DNA from 2 places in the Variovorax sp. J31P179 genome. Region 2 is predicted to be linked to the other one. Evidence: riboswitches for the same ligand, from Rfam matches in the RefSeq annotation. Region 2 holds a riboswitch; the other holds the start of a gene.
The links. A riboswitch is a leader RNA that binds a small molecule or an ion and turns the genes downstream of it on or off. The one in region 2 is predicted to bind ZMP and ZTP.
Positions count from the first base shown of each region.

Region 1: linked by a shared signal. The riboswitch ahead of glyA (serine hydroxymethyltransferase) and the one ahead of QTI17_RS00705 (tetrahydrofolate dehydrogenase/cyclohydrolase catalytic domain-containing protein) in region 2 are both predicted to bind ZMP and ZTP.

Region 1 covers NZ_JASZYL010000002.1:159,478-162,875, reverse strand. Annotated here, with positions in the region: gene QTI17_RS05105 (DUF748 domain-containing protein) at 1-576, opposite strand, end outside; gene QTI17_RS05100 (lytic transglycosylase domain-containing protein) at 1,172-2,017, shown strand; ZMP/ZTP riboswitch at 2,056-2,183, shown strand; gene glyA (serine hydroxymethyltransferase) at 2,225-3,398, shown strand, end outside.
Region 2 covers NZ_JASZYL010000001.1:134,972-138,369, reverse strand. Annotated here, with positions in the region: gene QTI17_RS00720 (aromatic ring-hydroxylating dioxygenase subunit alpha) at 1-166, opposite strand, end outside; gene QTI17_RS00715 (GntR family transcriptional regulator) at 456-1,190, shown strand; gene QTI17_RS00710 (GNAT family N-acetyltransferase) at 1,210-1,632, shown strand; ZMP/ZTP riboswitch at 1,676-1,755, shown strand; gene QTI17_RS00705 (tetrahydrofolate dehydrogenase/cyclohydrolase catalytic domain-containing protein) at 1,779-2,654, shown strand; gene QTI17_RS00700 (hypothetical protein) at 2,834-3,169, opposite strand; gene QTI17_RS00695 (YybH family protein) at 3,373-3,398, opposite strand, start outside.

The DNA of each region.
Region 1 (3,398 bases), on a different contig from region 2:
CTTGGAGGCCAGGTTGCTCAGAAAGGGCACGCTGAGTGCGAATTCGCGCAGCTCGTGGCGGCGCTTGACGGTTTCGTCGCTGAAGTCGACGGCGCCGTCGGTGATGGCAATGTTGTAGACGGCGAACCGCGGCGGGTCCTTCTTGGGCGCATCGGGGGGCTCCGGCGCGGGAGTCAGCCGGGCCAGGATGTCGTCGATGTCGTAGCGGCCATCGGCGAGGTGCGTGAGCTGGATCGCAGGCGCCTCGATCCGGACCGCGTCGATCACCGGTGCGAGGCGCAGGATGGACTGCAGCTCGGCGTCGACATAGATGCGCTTGACGGCGACCTGCGGCTGGCTGCCGTCGGCAGTGGCGATGCGCAGGTCGTTCACCGCGAGCTCGAGCGTCCAGGGCTTGAACTCGATCTTGCCCACCGTGACCTGGCGGCCCAGCTTGTCGCTGGCGATCTTCTGCACCTGGCCCTTGACGATCGGCGGTACCGCCAGCCATGCGATCACCCAGACCGCCAGCAGGATCAGCAGCGTCCAGAGCCCGCGCCGCACCCATTTGTTCTGTTTCAGCAAAGCAGCATTCATCGATGGGGAGTGTGCCCCAAACCCATGGCGGCCCCAAAGTGAGAAAGCCCGGCGGCTCGACGCGAAGTCAGGCCTCCGGGCTCGATGGCGGGCGAAACGCCCATGCCATCTTTTCGCTCGACCGGAAGTTCAATCGTTCCGGTCATGCTGGCAGCAAGGGATTGCCACCGTTGGGCCTCAGCCGCTGGGCCGTCGGATTTTGCTCGTCGGGCCACTGGACCTTGGTAGACGCCTGATAGCTCAGGCAAGTAGAGCCTATGCGCTATGCGGATGGATTGCAAATCGCGTTTTCAATGGATCTCGTGCAGCCGATTCGTGCACTATTTCATACATTTCTTTACATCGAAATTAGAATATCAGACCTATCTTATATTCTTGACCAGATATTTAGCGGTCCCTAGAATGCCAATCTTTCCCGAGCCCCCGAGTGGCCGGACTCTCCCAAATCCGCTGCCGGCATCTGCCGGCTTGATCAGGCGGCCGCGCTCTCTCCCTATTTTTCGCGCGGTCCTGATTCGTACCAATCCAAGCGCCGCTTCCTTTCTGCTCCGCCCCCGTGGCGCTGCGAACGGGTGCCGCACAGAAAGGAAGAGCGATGAAACAGGCGTTAGATGCCACAGCCCGCGGGCTACGGACCTTCGTGTCCGACGTGGTCGACGGCTTCTTCGAGATCACCCACAACAGCTTCGCCCTGCTCGGGCTGGCGACCGTGTTCGCCGTGCTGGCGCTGGCCGCCCGCCCGGACCTGCGGCAGACCGGCGAAGAGCAGCTGATGGGCTGGCTGCAATCGCGCAAGCCCGTGCCCGAGGCCGTCGAGGTCAGCGACCTGGAGCCCACTGCGATCGAGCGGACCACCGCCGCCAGCCCTCACGAACTGCCCAAGCAGCAGGCCGCGGTGGCCTACTGGCTCAGCAAGAAGTACCGGGTGGCGGCCGAGCCGTTGAGCGTGCTGGTCGCCGAGGCTTTCGACCTCGGCAAGAAAACCAAGCTCGACCCGACCCTGATCCTGGCGATCATGGCGGTCGAGTCCAGCTTCAATCCCTTCGCCCAGAGCCAGGTCGGCGCCCAGGGCCTGATGCAGGTCATGACCCGGGTCCACGGCGAGAAGTACGAAAGCGCCGGCGGAACCCTTACCGCCTTCGACCCGGTGACCAACATGCGCGTCGGCGTCAAGGTGCTGCAGGAATGCATCGCCCGCGCCGGCTCCCTCGAGGGCGGCCTGCGCTACTACGTCGGCGCCGCCAATCTGACCGAGGACGGCGGCTATGCCGGCAAGGTGCTGGCCGAGCACGAGCGGCTGCGCCAGGTGGTCGCCGGCCGCGCGCCGCCCACGACGACGCCGGCGCCGCGCGCCAATCCCGTCCAGGTCGTGGCGCCGCCGGCAGCGGCCAAGCCGGCCCAGCCCGATCCGCAGCAAGTCGCCCTGCTCGGCGATTCCTAGCCCTTCGGGCCGCGCCGGCGCCCGCTGTCGGCTACACTCGGCCGGCACGCGACTGGCGATAGGCGCAACCCTTTTCAGGTGCATTGCGCTGACGTGGACTACCACTGGGAAGCGTGCCGCCCGCGGTTCGTTTGCGGGTGATCAGCCGTTCGCCTGGGCAGCCCTTGTTTGGTTGAAGAACAAGGACCATCGTCTTGAAGGACTGCCATGTACCACCGCAACATCCTGGTCGAACAGACCGATCCTGAAATCTGGGCTGCCATCCAGGCCGAGAACGCCCGCCAGGAGCACCACATCGAGCTGATCGCGAGCGAAAACTACGCCTCGCCGGCCGTCATGGCCGCCCAGGGCTCGCAGCTCACCAACAAGTACGCCGAGGGCTATCCGGGCAAGCGCTATTACGGCGGCTGCGAGCACGTCGACGTGGCCGAGCAGCTGGCCATCGACCGCATCAAGCAGATCTTCGGCGCCGACGCCGCCAACGTGCAGCCGCATTGCGGCGCCTCGGCCAACGAGGCCGTGATGCTGGCCTTCCTGAAGCCCGGCGACACCATCATGGGCATGAGCCTGGCCGAAGGCGGCCACCTGACCCACGGCATGCCCCTCAACATGAGCGGCAAGTGGTTCAATGTCGTGAGCTACGGCCTGAACGCCGACGAAGCCATCGACTACGACGCCATGGAACGCAAGGCGCACGAGCACCTGCCCAAGCTGATCATCGCCGGCGCCTCGGCCTATTCGCTGCGGATCGACTTCGAGCGCTTCGCCAAGGTCGCCAAGGATGTCGGCGCCATCTTCATGGTCGACATCGCCCACTACGCCGGCCTGGTGGCAGCAGGCGTGTACCCGAACCCGGTGCCGCACGCGGACGTCGTCACCTCGACCACCCACAAGAGCCTGCGCGGCCCGCGCGGCGGCATCATCCTGATGAAGTCGCAGCACGAGAAGGCGATCAACAGCGCCATCTTCCCCGGCCTGCAGGGGGGCCCGCTGATGCACGTGATCGCGGCCAAGGCGGTGGCCTTCAAGGAAGCGCTGTCGCCCGAGTTCAAGGCCTACCAGCAGCAAGTCGTGACCAATGCACGGATCGTCGCCGAGACGCTGACCGAGCGCGGCCTGCGCATCGTCAGCGGCCGTACCGAAAGCCACGTGATGCTGGTCGACCTGCGCGCCAAGGGCATCACCGGCAAGGAAGCCGAAGCCGTGCTGGGCGCGGCCCACATGACGATCAACAAGAACGCGATCCCGAACGACCCCGAAAAGCCGATGGTCACCAGCGGCGTGCGCATCGGCACGCCGGCGATGACCACCCGCGGCTTCAAGGACGAGGAAGCGCGCGCCACCGCCAACCTGATCGCCGACGTGCTCGAGAACCCGCGCG
Region 2 (3,398 bases):
GGAACAGGACGAAGTGCTGGCCCATCAGCTGCACCGCCTTGACCGGGCGCGGACCGGCGAGTTCGTCGGCCAGCGCCACCGGCTGCCAGTAGCGGCGCAACAGCGTGCCGGCGGGGGTGCCCCGGCCGACCCGGGTGATGAAATCATTCTGTTCTGCACTGATCATGGGGGTGCTCCATCGTGGGGGTGACTGTCTGAAACATGCGCTGCATGCAATTGCATACATTGTCTGGGCGATTTCTGATCCAGGTCAATCCATTTAGATTCCTGCGGGGGCATTCAGGCGCTAAAACAAGGGTTATTACTTAGAAGTCGACGCATCTTCGAGGTGCATTTTCTCTTTCTGAATGCACTGCTTGCGACATGTATGCAACAACCGGACCAAGTTGGCCTGACTGTGTGCAGCCACGGCTGATCTCCTTAGAATCGAGGCATTCTTCGTTCCGCTGCTCCAGATGGACTCCCAACAAAACCGTGTGCTGGTTCAACTTCGCGACCTGATCCTCAAGGGCGAATTCGTGCCCGGCGAGCGGCTGGCCGAGATCCCGCTGGCGGAGAAGCTCGGCGCCTCGCGCACGCCCGTGCGGCTGGCGCTCACCAGCCTGGAGCACGAGGGCCTGATCGAGCAGTCGCCGAGCGGCGGCTACCAGATGCGCCGCTTCACGTCTCAGGAGATCGCCGACGCGATCCGCGTGCGCGGCGTGATCGAAGGCTTCGCGGCCCGTCTGCTGGCCGAGGACGGTGCCTCGCGCCAGCTGCTGCGCGACCTTCACGACTGCCTCGACGAGGGCGACAAGGCGGTCAACAAGCCCGAAATGGGCCTGGACGACTACGCGGCCTACGTCCAGATGAACGACCGCTTCCACCAGCTGATCATGCAGGGCTGCGGCAATGTCGCGCTCCAGCGCGTGATGGACATGCTGGACGGCCAGCCCTTCGCGTCGCCGAGCGCCATGCTGCCGATGCAGTCGTCGATGGAGGAGGGGCACCAGTGGATGAAGCAGGCCCACCGCACGCACCACGCGATGGTGCAGGCGATCGAGCGCGGGCAAGGCTCGCGCGCGCAGGCGCTGGGCGAGGAGCACGTCGAGATCGCACGCATGAACCTCGACTACGCGCTCGAACGGCCGGAGCTCGCGGCCGAACTGATGCCGGGGATGCGGCTGGTGGCTGGGAAGACGCGGCCCTGACAGGGGCGCTGTGCCCGCCATGACAGCCTGGACCATCGTCGAAGCGACGCAAGAGGAGGTGCGGTCGGGCGAGCTCGGTCGACGGCTGCGCCACTTCAACTACGAATTCGTGGGCGAGTATCCCGAATCTCAACCGGTATGGCTGAGCGCAAGGGATGAGCAAGGTCGAATGGTCGGAGGGCTTCGCGGCTACGTCTTCCTTTACTGGCTCCACATCGACGTGCTTTGGGTCGACGAGGCGGCCAGGACAGCCGGGCTTGGCAGCGAGCTGCTTGGGCAGGCCGAGACGCAGGCGAAGCGCCTGGGCGCGCATAGCGCCAAGCTCGATACCTTCGAATGGCAGGCCCGCGACTTCTATGCGAAGCGCGGCTACCAGGAGTTCGGGCGCATCGACAACCACACCGATGGGTTCTACCTGGCGTTCATGATGAAGAAGCTCTGAGGTGCAAGGGGCAGGATGCGGCGTCACTGGTCATCTATCATTGCTCCGCCTGCGCAACTGGCGATAAGGTGAGTTCCACCGTGGAGCGCAGGCGAATCATTGCCGCTCGCCTGGGCACCCGACTGTTTTCCTGCAAGGAAACTGATATGAACGGTGGCACCAGGTCTGAATGTGTCGTTCTCGACGGCAAAGCGCTCGCAGTGCGTTGCGAAGCCAAACTCACGGAGTCGATTCGCGGCTTTGCGCTACGACACCAGGGCCGCGTGCCCACTCTCGCCACCATCCTGGTCGGCGACGACCCTTCTTCGGCGGTCTACGTCCGAATGAAGGCCAACGCATGCCGGCGCGTCGGAATGCACTCGAAGGCGCTGGTGTTGCCTGCGTCAGCCAGCACAAGAGAGGTGTGTGACGTCATCGATGCGCTCAACAAGGACCCTGACGTCCATGGCATTCTGTTGCAGCACCCGGTACCGTTGCACATAGACGAACGCGCTTGCTTCGATTGCATTCGAATCGACAAGGATGTCGATGGCGTCACCTCTCATGGATTCGGGCGCATGGCATTGGGACAAGAAGCGTTTGGTTCGGCTACCCCCTCTGGAATCATGAGGCTGCTGACTGACTACGGCATTGAGATTGCCGGCCAGCGAGCAGGCGTGGTCGGCCGGAGCGCCATCCTTGGAAAGCCGATGGCGTTGATGCTTTCCAATGCTGGAGCCACCGTCACTCTCTGTCATTCCCGCACGCGAAATCTGGAGCGAGAAGTGCGGCGCGCGCAGATTGTTGTCGGTGCATTGGGCAAACCGCACTTTATCGCTGCCGATTGGATTGCCGATGATTCGGTCGTTGTCGATGCGGGCTACCACGCTGGCGGCATCGGTGATATCGAGCCTCGCAATCTAATGAGCCGGTGTTCAGCCGTCACACCTGTGCCCGGCGGCGTCGGGCCGATGACAATATCGGTTCTGCTTGAGCAAACGCTACAAGCGGCCGAGTCACAGTCGAAAGAAACGCCTCGGTGAGGTGGGCTTGACTGCAGAATCCGCAGTCAGTCAGCGATTTCGCGCTTGCCTGCGTTGAGCATCGATGGTGAACACGCCGCCCGTAGCGGCTAGACGGAATCAGCCAGCAATCGGACCTTCAACCGAGCGGCAACGACTGGTCGCCGCACGGCAGCGCGTCTCGCGCCAGGGTGGCGCCCTCATTTCTTGGGCGCTTCGGTCGCAGGCACCTGCATGGTGTTGGTGCGAATCTTCCCGCCCCCTTCGACACTACCCCGTGTCGTGGTGTCGCCGGCGTCAGTCACGCGCTTGACACAAGCGTCTCGCGCAGTCCCCTCCGGCTGGCGTTCGCAGCGCTTGAGCGCGTTCTGAAGATACTGTTCATCGCCCTTGGTCGGCAGCTTGCCTTGGCGCTTTGCCTGGGCGGCGGCCGCAGCCTCACGCTCTGACGGCGACGTCTGGGCAAACGAATAGCTGGCACCGAGCGCGACACAACCCGAGAGCAAGACTCCCGATGCGATTCGAGAAAAAGCCATCACGGTATCTCCTTTGAGGTCCAGAGAGGGCGGAAAGTAGTCCTGAGCGATGGCCGAGTCAAGTATCGATTTGGCCGCCGAGATTCGGGTGGCATGGCTGCTTGGGTGGTGCCGGTTGCCGAGGCTTCAAACCAAGCCAGCTAGTTCGCTCTGGGGCGAGGAGGGGGGTGACTCGTCCAGCCATCGTGTCGACGCGCTGGTAGTCACGAACTTGGGCGCTGTACCGGAG